2 regions of the Acetobacter sp. DsW_059 genome follow, and region 1 is predicted to be linked to the other one. Evidence: predicted binding sites of a transcription regulator. Region 1 holds the regulator's gene; the other holds the start of a gene.
What was found. The regulator LexA, encoded in region 1, represses DNA repair genes until DNA is damaged. The targets are predictions, from matches to a motif close to TGTTCTANNTANGTTC.

Region 1 (7,667 bases):
TTCAACATGGAAACCAATACATTTCTGGCCAAAATCAAACATCGCTTTAACGACAACTGGAGCATGACACTGGGCGGCCTATATCAGGATGCTATCCGCCAGGTTTTTGCTACGGCCAACACGCTGACCGATAACAGTGGCGATTATACACAAAGCATCGCAGCAGCGACCACGGCTAATGACTTCAGAGTAGGCAGTAACCTGGCTTATATTAACGGACGGGTTTTTACCGGCCCGGTCAGACATGATCTGGTGATTGGTACCAACGGTTATATGATGGGTAACTATAACCCCACAACCGGTGAAAAATTTACGCTTGGGAGCTCAAACCTCTATAATCCGCAAAAACTGCCAGGCCAGCAGCCCTACTATCACGGTCGCTACCGCTCGGCTTACGTTATGAACCAGTCGTTTATTGTGGGAGATACAATACGTCTGGACAGACACTGGTCAATTATGGGCACATTATCATGGAGCTGGATACGCACTGACAGCTGGAGCAACCCGCTGGCAGCTTCTTACAAACACTCTGTTTACAAACGCTCTGCTGCATTCAGTCCTATGACCAGTCTGATTTACAAACTGACCGATAATCAGACAGCCTACTTTACCTATGGCCGTTCGGTGCAGCCTGGCACAGTCGCCCCCGCGGGTGCAGCCAATGTGAACGAATATACCAGCCCGCTGCGTAGTGAAGAATATGAAGTGGGCTACAAAATCATGTTCAGAAAACTCCAGATCAACGTCGCCGGCTTTCGTATGACCCGCCCGTTTGGCTATACTGATCCCACAACGCACATCTTTAACACCTATGGCAACCAGCGCAATTATGGTGTTGAAGCACAAATTGCCGGTTATATTCTGCCCAACCTCTCTGTTCTGGCCGGCATGACCTGGCTTGATGCTCAGATGGGTAACACTGGCAACGTCGCCACCAGCCATAAAGAAGTTGTTGGTGCTCCTCCTGTACAGGCTAACGTTTTACTGGATTATCGCCTGCCTGCTTCAACGGGTGATATTGCTTCACGCCTGGCTTTCAATGCCTCGGTGCATTACACCGGCCGCCGCGCTGCAAACCTGACCAACTCCACCTATGCAGCCTCATACGTTACACTTGACCTTGGCACACGCTTTGCCTTCAGAGCCGCACGACACCCGTGGATGGCCCGCTTTGGTGTCTCAAACGTGGCAAATGAACGCTACTGGGCATCTGTTTACCCGACCTCAATCAACGGGGCGAGTGCTACAGCCAATAACAGTGCCTATGCCGGCCTGCCGCGTACGTTTCATTTCACTCTTGAGGCTGACTTCTGAACCTTATGCAACCACGATCAAATCTTGACCTGAAAAAAGAACCTATATAGAACAAAAAACATTATCCCTCTGAGATTCTGCCGAAAAGGTGCCTGAGTTATGCTAACACGCAAACAATATGCCCTTTTGCAGTTTATTGACTCATACCTCAAAAAAACCGGCTTTTCACCCTCGTTCGATGAGATGAAAACCGCCATGGGGTTACGTTCTAAATCAGGGATACATCGCCTTATTTCAGGTCTGGAAGAACGCGGTTTTCTGAAGCGACACCACCACCGTGCCCGTGCACTGGAAGTGCTGCAACGACCTGAAATGCTGGCTAACGAAGCCGAAGAGCCATTACCGCACAACGTTGTCAGAGGGAAATTTTCATCCCCTCAGGCGCCTTCCTGCAAAGTTCCCCTCTACGGGCGGATTGCCGCCGGCCTGCCTATTATGGCCATGCCCGAAACACTTTCTTACATCGACATCCCTTCTGACCTGACAGGCTCAGGTGAGTATTATGCGCTGGAAGTTGCCGGGGATTCCATGATTAATGACGGGATACTGGACGGCGATACCGTTGTGATAAGACGCACTGAACACGCAGAAAGTGGTCAGATTATCGTTGCTCTGATTGACGAGAATGAGGTCACACTCAAACGTCTGCGTCGTAAAGGCAAAACGATTGCACTTGAAGCGGCTAACCCCAGCTATGAAACGCGTATTATACCAGCGGAAAGACTGAGAATTCAGGGTACGCTGGCTGGTCTGATACGCCGGTACTGATACGGGTTACTGTACCGAAACAGGCTCTGCTGCCGGCCTTTAATCAGGCCGAACACGTGAAAACGCAAATGTTGCAGCAAAAGCCGCGACAATATTGACTACAATTAAAATAAACACCGACATAATCGGATCATAATAATACTGACCGCCCAGTGCACCCCGCATCCCATCAATACCATAGGATAACGGGTTAAGAGAGGTCAGTGTTACCACCAGCAGCTTTTGTCCCTCCAGAGGGAACACCGCCCCGGACAAATAAAATAAGGGGGTTGCAACAAAATTTACAATCTGCCCAAAACTCTGTGTGTCTTTAAGAACAGAGCCCAGAATACTGCCAATAAACGAAAAGAAAATCGCAATCAGCACCGCAAAGCCAAAGGCTATCAAAACACCTCCGGCAGGCACTTTATGTAGACCGGCAACAGAGCAGACCACCCCAACCAGAACTGCCTGAATCAGCGCAACAGTTGTCACGCCCAGCGCACGCCCGAACAAAATACATGTGCGCGAAGCCGGAGCAACCATCGTCTCTTTAATAAAACCAAACTGCCGGTCCCATAGCAGATCATTGCCAGCAAATACTGTATTAAACAAAATGCACGAACCCAGCACACCCGGTACCAGAAAGGCAAAATAATCCCCCCGGCCAGCCTGCTGGTAAATAGGAGAAAAACCAAGCCCCAGAGCTACCAGGAACAGGAATGGCTGAGCAAGAGCTGAAAAAACGCGTCCAGGTGCGCGCAAATACGCCATTACCTGACGTCTCCACAGACAATAAATCAGATCCATGGCTGTTCTCCACCACTGCATTGCAGTGCCGTAAATATATCCTGTAAAATTATACTGTTCATTTAATTATCCGCTTCAGGCAAAGCATCTTCTATTTCTGTTTTGCCTGCAAAAAATACAGATTCGCGCTCTGATAACTGACCGGTCAGAGATAAAAATGCATCTTCAAGCGTCTGACCTTTTGCGTGACTGATCACATCAGAGACAGAACCGGCTGCTATAATTTTACCCTGATTAATCACAGCCACTGTATCTGCAAAACGCTCTACCTCATCGAGGTAATGTGTTGTTAGAAAAACTGTCAGATTTTGTGTTTTTTTAAGAAAATGAAGATGGTCCCACAATAATCTCCGACTTTGCGGATCAAGCCCCAGTGTCGGCTCATCAAGAAAAATAAGCACCGGCTGATGCAGCAAAGCACGAGCCAGTTCAACCCGTCGTTTAAGCCCGCCTGAAAGTTTTTCGACAATAACACGCTGATGGGACGTAATGTTAAACAGCTCAAGAACTTCAGCTATTCTTCTTTTACGCTCACTGCGCGGTATTTGATAAAAAGAGCAGTGCATCCATAAATTTTCATACACTGTGGCAGTCTGATCAAGCGTACAATCCTGAAACACAACACCGAAGCGCCGTCTGACTTCATAAGCCTGACGTGCAACATCCATCCCGTCTATTTTAATCACCCCTTTATCAGGCGGCAATAATGTTGTGAGCATTTTAATAGTCGTGGTTTTGCCTGCGCCATTTGGCCCAAGGAAAGCAAAAACCTCCCCAGCTTTCACACTAAAACTGATATCGTTAACAGCACGCTTCTTGCCGTATTCTTTAACGACATTCTGCACACTGATCATGTCTGATGCCTGAAATGCCGCAGTCTCTTTCATAAGCCGGCGGGCTCCGCCTGTTTTTTTTCTTTTGTCTTAACCGGGGGTTCCCTGAACATACCCCATTTATCCAGCGTATCAATTGCTGCCTGAATACCATCCTCTGAGCGAATTTCTTCCCCCAGAATTTTAGCAGCTTTAAGGAAACGTGGCCCCTGCGCCATATGAATAGCATCGGCAAGCTGCTCAGATGTCAGAGTTTTCCGGTCAAGCATAACAGGATTAATCCCTATTTCGTGCATACGCCACCTCCAGAAAAACTGATCTGCTACGAATGGCAACAAAATTTGTGGAATACCGGCACGAGCCGCTGCCGCCACAGTGCCTGCACCACCGTGATGCACGGCGAGTGAAACCCGAGGAAAAAGCCAGTCATGCGGCACACTGTCTACGAAAAAGATCCTTTCATCAGCAGAGACTAACTGGTTTTTAGCTAAAGCTCCCCAGCCTGTAGCCACAACGGCTCTGCGCCCGGATTTACGTATTGCGTCAAGTATTTTACGTGTAAATTCTTCAGAACGGCCGGTTCTCATACTACCAAAACCAACATAAATTGGCTTATCGTTGCCGCTCTCAAGAAAAGCAACGAGATCTGCAGGCGCTGTCCATGCATCTGCCTGGTCGTAAAACCAGTTACCAGTCACTGCTATTCGGTCAGAACGCCAGTCAGAAGGCTGAGGCAGCAGATACCTGCTGTAGGCATACAAAATATATCTGTTGCCGGAATCCCCATACTCTGAAGACCATGGCCCCATCCATGAAAACTGCTCCAGCCCCAGCTCCTTACGAATGATAGAAGCCGGGTTAGCCAGAACACGCCACACGATCAGCCTTACAAGATGCCCCAGCAAAAAATTAACAATTCCGGGCATACGTTTTTTCGGTGAAGGCCACAGGGGGGGGATCTCTTTGCTCGGCGTCAGTGGCATAAACTGCGTCTGAACAAAAGGAATACCACGTTTCTCTGACAAAGAGGCACCAAGCACTGTACCGGAGCCAGAGCCAATAATCAGATCTGCACCTTCTGTCGCTTCCCAGCCCTGCTGTGCCCACAAAGGCATCCAGGTTGTCATAACCTGAGATACCTTTTTACCAATCGTGAAGGGATGTCCTTCATCAAGTGCGGCATGCTCTTTAGCCATCAGCTCAGCAAAGTCAGACCGCAGGGGGGCATGCGTAAGGCCTGAAGTTTCAATCAGCTCCTTATGATTGTCAGATGTCGCAATAACGATGTCATGGCCTTTTTCCTTAAGCCTGCGCCCCAGCGCTACGAAAGGACGCGCATCACCCTGAGTTCCAATTGTAATGATAACAATTTTCATTATTTTACCTCATGAGCACAGCGTGAATCAGACGGGTTTAATGGAAAACCATATGGCAACCCCCCGCCCTCTTCTCTGCTCTTTTTTAGATAATCATTTAAAATAAAAGAAATTTTTTCAATATTTCCGGTTTTAAGCATATCCTGATGTCGCGCTGCCTGCTCGCAGATCATTACCCGCCCGGATGTATAATTTTTCCACTGCTCAGGGTTGTCGAACCTTACGCCCTCAGAGGCATCTCCTCCCTTTGCCGCGGCACGAATAAACAGAATATCTGTATCAGATTTACATGGTATATATTTCTGCAACATCGCCATATTACGCAATGTAACCTGGAGAAATACCTTAACCAGATTACTCTGATCTTTCTGACCATAGACTGCGCTTTGAGGAATCTGAGAAATATCAATCCCTTCAAGAAAGAGAGCTGCAACCTCTTCAGCAGTTTTTGGTTCAGGCCTGTCAGGATCTGTCCTGATATCAAGAAACTGTAATGCCAGACGGACATTTTCTTCAGAGGCAAGAGTAATATTACGGTGTGATTCTTCAAAAGGATAAGAATCAAGCATAGCAAGCATCTGAATCTGCTCGCCTCTTGCTCTCAGCTGTGCACTCAGCCCATGAGCGATTACACCTCCCATCGACCAGCCTACAAAGCAATACGGTCCATGCGGATGAATTTTTAAAATTTCATCGAGGTAAATATCTATCAGTTCTTCAACTGTTTCGGGGCTGTTCTCATTAAGCAATAACCCGGCATCCTGCAGGGCATAAACCGGATGTTCAGACGGTAAGAGTGCCACAAGCTCTTTAAAACTCCAGCTTATACCCAGAACCGGATGAATACAGAAAACCGGAACCCCCTCACCTTGCGGACGTAAAGGCAGCACAACAGAAAGCGGGTCAGCGGCCTCACCTTTACCAGCAAGGAACGGAGCCAGAGCAACAACTGTCGCTTCGGTAAAAATTTGCCCGACAGGCAGTTCGTATCCCAGCTCAGACAGTCTTGCGACCATCTGCAACACCATAAGGCTATCCCCACCCATACTGAAGAAGCTGGTATGAATATCAACTTCTGTAACGTGAAGGAGCTCTGCCCATATATCTGCCAGTATTTTCTCTTCATGCGTGCGGGGCAAAACTTTTTCGGAAAAAATTTCTTCTTTCGGTGTCAGAGCCTTCAACATACGCCGGTCAAGCTTACCGGCACTTGTCCGTGGTAAATGATCAACATACACAATGCGCCCGGGGACCATCTGCGCAGGCAGTTTTTCACTTATCTGCCGACGTACCACAACCGAATCATGCTGATCTGCCACCAGACAGGCAACCAGCACTGTCGTCATATCATCAGCTGATTTTTCAGCCAGAACAGCCGCCTGCCTGACGCCAGGCAATTGCATAAGAACACTTTCGACCTCTCCGGTCTCAATACGCATGCCTCTGATCTTTACCTGATCATCAGCGCGCCCTGACAGCCAGACCAGACCATCGGCTGTACGGACGGCTCTGTCACCTGTGCGATATGCCCGCTCGCCTGAAGGAGCGACAATGAAACGCTCCTGCGTCAGGTCAGGGCGGTTCAGATACCCTGTTGCCACCCCTGCACCGGCAATGAGCAATTCGCCTGTTACACCGTCAGGCAGCGCGTTACCGTCGCGGTTCACTATAAACAGGCTGGTATTGGCCAGAGGCCGCCCCACTGGCGGGTTAGCACAGCTCTCAGCTGTTAACCTGTATGCTGTTGACCAGATCGTTGTCTCTGTCGGACCATAAACATTGAACACAGCGCGGCTATTAGCAAACAGTTCAGATGCAAGCCCGGGAGAAAGAGCCTCCCCCCCCAGTTAACAACGTCAGGCCACATAAAGCTGAAGTAAGGCCACTACCGGTAAATGTTTTATATAATGTTGGGGTAGCCTGAAGAAATGTCACACCACAAAGATGAATTTTTTGTACCATCATGTGCGGATTACGTACATCCGCATGTGTTGCCACCACGACGCAACCACCAGCCACCACAGGCATCAGCAACTCAAGAACAGAAATATCAAACGTCAGCCCGGTTACTGCAAGCAGTCGGTCATTCTTTGTGAAATCAACTGTTTCTGTCATTGATAATAGTAAATTATACAGTGCAGAACATGGCACAACCACTCCTTTGGGGCGGCCTGTCGTACCGGATGTAAAACTTACATAAGCTGTCTGTGGCGGCACGCTGAATGCCGCACCGGATAAATCTGTTATCGGTAACTCTTCTTTTTTATCCAAACTCAGAACCAGAACAGCGTACCCATCAAACCATGATGTCAATGCATGGTCGCCAATAATCACCAGCGCCGGATTAGCCTCTTCAAGTATGACTGCGGCTCGCCCCCGGGGGCTTTCAGTATCAATTGCCACCCACGCACAACCGGCTTTAAGAATAGCCAGAAGAGCAATAACCATCCGCCTGTCACGAGGCAGTGCCACAGCAACCAGGTGACCGGGAGCAAGGCCCGCTGCCTTCAGACGTTTGGCAAGATGTTCAGCCTCCTCATACAAAAAACGTGAGGACACTGTCCCATCACAGTCAATAAGAGCAGAC
Region 2 (7,667 bases), on a different contig from region 1:
GTAAAAGCCCCTGTCGCACCGGCCATCTGAGCAACATGGGATGCTTCAGCTGCACTGGCCTTACGTGCAGAAAACCCCTGCGCCAGCGTAGCGAGAGTAGCTCCGGCTCCACCCTTTATAATGTCTCGTCGCTGTATAGATGACGACACGCCTGATCTCCTGTTATACACCGCTTTATTCTGCGATATTATTTTTCATCCGGACTATGCTGACCATACTTATATGAATTTAGATTTTTTTTTAAGTCTTTGTCTTCTGACCTGCCAGCAAACGGCGTAAACGGGCCATATCCTCAGCACAGGCAACTGCTGCCTCTGCTTCCATTTTGCGATAAAGGGCGAGTACTGCAAGCCCCAGTTGCGTAACCGTAGCGCCGCCGCCGCCGCCCGTGCGTGTTGTCACTACAGGAGAGGAAAAAAGCTGATTGAGGCTGTCAACCAGAAGCCATGTCCGCCTGTAAGACATGCCCATGGCCCGCCCGGCTGCAGAAATAGAACCCGTTTCGGCAAGTTTTTCAAGTAAACGTATTTTCCCGTGACCCAGCACAGGCGTATCATCTGCATCAAGGCGCAGCGTGAGTCTTACTTCCGGCATGATCTGACAGCTTCAGTTCACAGCAGAGAATATTTGCATGAGACGCTAAACCTCTGAATAGCTATTTTTTTTCAACTAAATAAGTCGGGACATTTTAAAATAATGCCTGTTATGTGCCCCTCTAGCATCTGGCGCCTCATGACACCAGACGATCTTATCAGTGTCACCAGCCTGGCCACACAGATACACACTGACTACCCCGAAGATGCGGCAGTTTTTGCCAACCGCCTGCAACTGGCACCTGATGGCTGTTTTGTGCTGAACAAAGGAGCATTGATTGAGGGGTATATTCTCAGTCATCCCTGGTTTGGGTGCATAACACCGAAACTAAATGCCATACTCACAGCCCTGCCTCAGGCCCCTGACCGCTGGTATATCCACGATATTGTATTAAGTCCTGCAACAAGAGGGCTGGGACTTGCCGGCACCGGTATTGCTCTGATGGAAACCATAGCCCGAAGCTATGCTCTGCCCTGCATCAGTCTGGTTTCAACACGGCTTGCCCTGAAATTCTGGGAGAAACAGGGATTCACACCAGAAAACATTTCTAAGGAAGAAGAAAAAGTGCTGGCTTCTTATGACCCCGAAGCCAGACTTTTATCACGCATAATAGCAGACTAACTCTACTCGTCTGCGTCTGCACTTTCATCAGGCTCAGGTGACGCCATCATGGAATCTGCCACTACACCGGCATGAACACGTACTTTTTGTTCAATATCTGCCGCCATTTCAGGGTGATCACGCAGAAACTGCTTGGCGTTTTCACGGCCCTGGCCAATGCGCTGGCTATCGTAGGAGAACCAGGCGCCTGACTTTTCAACCACGCCAGCTTTCACACCAAGGTCAAGCAACTCGCCGACCTTACTCACCCCTTCGCCATACATAATGTCAAATTCAACCTGGCGAAAAGGAGGGGCCATTTTATTTTTAACGACCTTAACCCGGGTCTGATTACCCACGACTTCATCTTTATCTTTAATAGAGCCGATACGACGAATATCGAGACGCACTGAGGCATAAAATTTCAGTGCATTACCCCCCGTTGTTGTCTCGGGGCTGCCGAACATTACACCGATTTTCAGACGAATCTGGTTAAGGAAAATCATCATGGTGTTAGAGCGTGCGACCGAACCTGTCAGCTTACGCAATGCCTGGCTCATCAGCCGGGCATGCAGGCCAACATGGCTGTCGCCCATATCACCCTCAAGCTCTGCACGCGGCACAAGAGCTGCCACACTGTCGACAACCAGCACATCAATTGCACCCGAACGCACGAGCGTATCGGCAATTTCAAGTGCCTGCTCACCCGCATCCGGCTGGCTGATCAGCAGGTTATCAACATCAACGCCAAGCTTTTTGGCATATCCGGGGTCCAGAGCATGCTCAGCATCAATAAAAGCGCAGGTGCCGCCTTTTTTCTGTGCTTCAGCAATAGCATGCAAAGCAAGGGTGGTTTTACCAGAACTCTCCGGGCCGTAAATCTCGATCACGCGGCCACGTGGCAAACCACCAATGCCGAGCGCAATATCAAGCCCCAGAGAGCCGGTAGGAATGACGTCAGCCTGTTCACGCGGGCGCTGGCCCAGCCGCATAACAGACCCTTTACCAAAAGCACGCTCGATCTGCCCGAGTGCACCTTCAAGAGCTTTTGCCTTATCCATACCCTACCCTTCCTGCTGTCTGTCAGACATTATACTGCACAGGCTGCACGGTGCGCCTGTATTTTGATTCTACGGGCGCTTCCTGCTTAAGCGCATGCCTGACAACACCCGTTTCAGCCCGTCATACTGCCTGTTCTGCACACTCAGCACAACGCATTAAGAAACCGTTCTTCTTTTGTTTTATTTAGGAACAAAAGAAGAACATATGTAGTGAAATTATTGAAAAAATGCAAGCTGTGTATCCGACAGAGCCGTGTCTTATTTTTTCTGGTTATCCTGGTTACCGGAAACCGCCAGACCGCTGCCACGAGGGTCTGTCCAGCCGAAGCATTTTTTTTCATCTCCCGGCAGACCGTCGCGACATGACACAAAATTTGCACGTCCATTGCCATTACCCACTTTAGGTTTCACCCCTAAAATAGCGGCCCTGAGCGCAATTGCTGCTGTATCAGCTGCTACATTTTGCCCTGAAGCTGTTGCGGCAGCATGGAAATAATCTTTGTTTTTATGTGCTATCGCCGCCGCCAGCATAGGCAGAGGTAATCTGGCAGGAGAGGCTGCAAGAACGATACCTGTAGAACCTGCGACACGGCCTGTACCAAACAGATTATTCATTGTCAGAGCACAACCAACAGTCTCTCCCTGGCGGTCAGTCACAATGAAGGAGGTAGATGCCGGCAGAGCACTCAGGTTACCCCCCTGAGGGAAACGCTGCGAATCCACCATAGACTGCGCCATATTTACATTTGTCGGCTTACCATTCGTCTGATTACGCCAGCCTGACACGACGGATTCACCAATCAGCACACCCTGATTCTGATGATGTGTCAGAGCCGCCGCCATACCCAGACCACCATCAGCCGGAGGAGGCAGTAAATTCACCCTCAACCCGTTAATATCCAGAGATAAAGGAGCCGAAACCGTTGCGAGGTTGCGCCTCATATCAGCCATAGACACTCCCCCACCGGCATCGTGAGCAGCCTGAGAGAACACCTGACCAAGAGAGCCTGTATATAAATCACCTGTTCCGGCTGTGCGAATGCGCTCAAGAGATCCTGCAAGACGTGACTGCACCATCAGGTCATTCGTCTTCAGAATTTCTCCTTTGCCATTGCTAAAAATCGCCTGTGCTTTTTCATCTGCCAGCAAGGCAGCGTCAACTGTGCTCAGATCTGAAGCCAGCAATGTGCCAACAGGCACACCGTCACGGGCCATATTACGAGCCGGCATCAGCGTTTCGGAGAAATCGACACTGCCATAATGCAACTGCATCAGATAAAGGCCACGCACCAGCATAGGGACCGCAGCAGGACGCTCAGCTCCTGCCTCCGTTCCCGCCGGGGGCAGAAACAGAAAAGCTTCGCCATTCTTCTGCCCGGGTTTCCAGGCAAGACAGGCACCACCGGCTCCCAGTGAAGCACGTGAAGGTAATGTTACAGATAAAGCCAGCCCCAGTGTTGCCGCAGCATCTGCCGCATTACCGCCCCGGGCCAGTACATCACGCGCAGCAAGCGCTGCCAGAGGTTCATCAGCGACAACTTCTCCGACAAAACCAGAAACAGCCGTGAGCTGAGGTGCTGAAGACCCTCCACAACCCGCCAGTAACGCTGCCATAAACAAACTGGCAGCCACACGTGTGGGAGCGGAAAAGATCGATGTACGTCGGGCAGAACCGGGGCTTAAATAACGCTCGGACACGTCAGGATCTCTCCATTTATTCTCAGATACGCTCACAGACAGATTTTAGCTGCCTTCTTTTCGATAGCCATCTTCGGCACACTCAGCAACACATACTCTGCGTTTGTGGTAAAGCTTTCTGTCTGCAATTCCCATTCTAACGCTTCTGCATTAGGGTAAAATCATGAAAAAATCAGTTTTTCCCTCTCTCAGGCAACTTACTTTTGTAACCAGTGCCTGTCTTTCGCTTTCAGGTTTTTCTGTACCAGCTTATGCTGACAGCCAGAGCTTTACACCCGAGCAGCGTAAAGAAATCGTAAACATTGTGCGCGACGCACTTAAAACAGACCCCTCTATTCTGGCAGATGCCGTTGCCTCCATGCAGGCACAGGCCACAGCAAAGCAGCAGTCTGATGCTCTTGCCGCTGTACGGGCGCACAAAGACCTGTTTGGACAGAGCAACACAGACATTGTTCTGGGCAACCCTCATGGCACACTGGAAGTTGTAGAGTTTTACGACCCACGCTGCCCTTATTGCCGCAAGGTTCTGCCAGACCTGGACAAACTCGTTGCAAGCGAGCATGACCTGCGCCTGGTAGAAAAAATTGTGCCTGTTCTGGGCCCGAACAGTGTTCTCGACGCCCGTGCTATTCTGGCCGCCGGTGAGCAGCATGCTTACAAAGAGTTTCAGCTTGCTCTGATGAGTGACACGGCAAGTCCGTCAACAGATCGTATTCGCCGGGTTGCGCAGCATATTGGCCTGAATGCCGATCAGCTTATAAAAGACATGCAGAGTCCAAAAGTGGCTACCGCCCTGCATAACAACATAGAGCTGGCCCGCTCCATCAACCTCGACGGCACACCAACGTTTGTCTTTGGTGATCTGCAGATTGTCCCCGGTGCGGTTTCTCTCGATGAGTTAAAAACCGCCCTCGCCCGCATGCGAAAAAGCCACTGAACAATTCAGACATTCCTCCTCGTTTAAGAGCAGGAATGTCTGCCAGCCAAAAATCAGCCAACGCCCTCTGGCTGCGGTTGCCAGGTGTGCACGATACCTTCCTCACGAAACAAAACAGAGAGTGCGCGCACCATATCATCCATCATTTCATCCGTATGTGACGGACCTGGTGTCAGGCGCAGGCGCTCTGTTCCGACAGGTACAGTCGGGTAATTAACAGGCGTTGCGTAATGCCCGAACTCCCGAAGCAGGCGCGCACTGATCCTTTTGCAACGCTCCGCATCACCGACAGGCACAGGTATGATATGACTTGGTGTCATCGTAAAAGGGATACCCGCAGCACGCAGACGCTGCCTGAAAGCATGCACCCGCTCAAAAATAGCATCACGACGCCAGTTTTCTGCCCTTACCTTTTTTACACTCACCAGGGCAGCGCCAACAACAGAAGGAGGCAGAGCCGTAGTGAAGATAAAACCGGATGCTGTTGATCGCAGGAAGTCAATAATCTCAGCTGATGCTGTGACATAACCACCATGCACGCCAAAACCTTTAGCCAGGGTACCCTCGATGATATCAACCTGGTCGGCAACCGCATCACGCTGTGACACGCCGCCGCCTTCCTCGCCGTACAAACCAACAGCATGCACTTCATCAAGATAAGTCAGAGCATTATATTTGCGGGCCAGAGCACATGTACCGGCAATATCAGAGATATCGCCATCCATTGAATAAACACTCTCAAATGCAATCAGCTTAGGTGCATCAGCCGGCGCTGCCGCGAGTTTCTCTTCAAGGTCGGCCAGATTATTATGCTCAAAAATAACAGTCTGTGACCCTCTGGCCCCTTTGATGCCTGCAATCATTGATGCATGATTCATCTGATCCGAAAAACAGATCCAGCCTGGCATGGAGGTCAGAATTGTCTGTAATGTTGCCTGGTTAGATACATAGCCAGAAACAAAAAGCAGGCCGGCTTCTTTTCCGTGCAAAGCGGCCAGTTCGGCCTCAAGCTCAGTATGAAGCGGGCTTGAGCCGGCAATATTACGTGTGCCACCTGCCCCGGCACCATGCTCACGCACGGCAGCGACGGCGGCTTCCATCACCTCAGGCACAACTCCCATCCCGAGGTAATCATTGGTTGACCAGACAACAACTTCACGCCCTTCAGGTGGCGGTGCCATTCCCTCTTCATAGACAGGGAAACGGTCTGTCAGCCGCGACAGGGGCGTAAACGTGCGATAACGGCCCTGCTGCCTGATTTCGTCAAGAACCTCATGACACCGTTCATAAAACGGATGTCTGGCGTTTCTGGTTACTCTCACGCTGTTCTCTCCTTGCGTCACCACAGTAACCTGGGCGCGGCGTTTATGGCTTTTCTTTCGGCATTACGTCACATAAAAAAAATTGCGACTTACCGCACATATACTCTGACAACAGGCTTCGTCACTGATGAATCAGGCATAGCTGTTATCTCAACCTGCCCGGGCGGAGCACCCGCTTCTGTCAGAGCCTCAACCATAGCCTGACCGTCTGTTTTCACCAGATCTGTCAAAGCAGATCTGTCATGATCCGGCAGCCCGCTTGAAGGCACCAGACATTTCACAGTAAATAAAATGTTTGCTTTGCTCTGCAAAGCCTTTTTTACCATCGTTTCTACAGGGACACGCCATTCTTCTGACGGTGTGCCGGCAACAACCTGAAGCAACGGAGGCACAGGAGGAGGACCTGGTGGCTGTGGCGGAATATAAGGTACAGGAGGTTTGCCCGCCTGTGGGTTAAATGTTTTCTGGTCGATCAGCTTACAACCGCTCAGGCACAGAACCGCCCCCAGCAGTGCGCTCACCCTCATAACCGAGCGCTGTGCAGTAATAGAAATAACAGAGGGCATAACAGGCGCATCTCCACAACAGTAGCATCGCTTCTTACGCCCATTCTTCTCCGGCGCAAGAGTTCAAAAAATCATTCCCGGGGATAAGATACCCCTGTTACTCTCTTTTTACACAGTATTTCATTATAAAAGCACAGCGCATAAGGTTTTCTCTTGTCCCGCTGCTAAGGCGGTTTATACTACCGCCATTCTTACAGCGGGACAATCTGACCTGCTGCTGCACTGTCCTCTGAGACGAAAGCATTATGGCGACGTCAGACTCCACACGTCAGGGTCATCAGAAAAAAAATGAGCGGCGCTCTGCCCAGGCTACGGCAGTTTTACGTATGGCTGGTACGGTCAGGCAACTTTTGTCTGAAGCCGGGCATATCCCGCCTGCAAGCCGTGCTCTCGTTGAACTGATGTGTCTTCCGGTTACTGCTTTATGGTGTCGGGTACTGCGCTTTGACCCGCAAGCCCCTACATGGCCTGACAGAGACCGCTTTCTTGTACCTTCCGCCTCTATGTTGCCACTGCTCGACATTATGCTCAGCCTGACTGGCAGCTCAGGCCCCTACAAAACGCCCCAAAACACGCACACTGAAATTGCCCCCGGGCCTGCCAGCTATGGTATTGCAGCCGCGGCCGGAATGGCACTGGGCGAGCAGACTCTCGCCAGTCGCTTCGGCCGCTCTCTCATCAATCACCGGACATGGGCCGTTGTGCAGGATAGAGACCTGGCGTCAGGAGCCGCGACAGAGGTCGCTCAGCTCGCAGGACAATCAGGCCTCGACCGGCTGACACTTCTGGTCGCATCACTATCTGAGAGTCCCTCTCCTGAACTCATCACCTCACTCGCGCTTTTTCAGGCATCGGGGTGGAATATCCGTAAAATCACAGCGGGCGACCT

Region 2: the regulator LexA is predicted to act here: its motif matches at 2,444-2,459, upstream of recA (recombinase RecA).

Annotation. Positions count from the first base shown of each region.
Region 1 covers NZ_JOPI01000025.1:2,401-10,067, reverse strand. The annotation lists gene HK25_RS06475 (TonB-dependent siderophore receptor) at 1-1,314, shown strand, start outside; gene lexA (transcriptional repressor LexA) at 1,414-2,082, shown strand; gene HK25_RS06465 (ABC transporter permease) at 2,122-2,871, opposite strand; gene HK25_RS06460 (ABC transporter ATP-binding protein) at 2,934-3,758, opposite strand; gene HK25_RS06455 (glycosyltransferase) at 3,755-5,080, opposite strand; gene HK25_RS13370 (non-ribosomal peptide synthetase) at 5,080-6,267, opposite strand; partial or broken gene HK25_RS06445 (amino acid adenylation domain-containing protein) at 6,292-7,667, opposite strand, start outside.
Region 2 covers NZ_JOPI01000023.1:75,438-83,104, forward strand. The annotation lists gene HK25_RS05910 (glucan biosynthesis protein) at 1-149, opposite strand, end outside; gene HK25_RS05915 (winged helix-turn-helix domain-containing protein) at 241-594, opposite strand; gene HK25_RS05920 (GNAT family N-acetyltransferase) at 733-1,215, shown strand; gene recA (recombinase RecA) at 1,218-2,255, opposite strand; gene HK25_RS05930 (gamma-glutamyltransferase) at 2,514-3,869, opposite strand; gene HK25_RS05935 (DsbA family protein) at 4,117-4,890, shown strand; gene hemA (5-aminolevulinate synthase) at 4,944-6,212, opposite strand; gene HK25_RS05945 (hypothetical protein) at 6,302-6,778, opposite strand; gene HK25_RS05950 (transketolase-like TK C-terminal-containing protein) at 7,024-7,667, shown strand, end outside.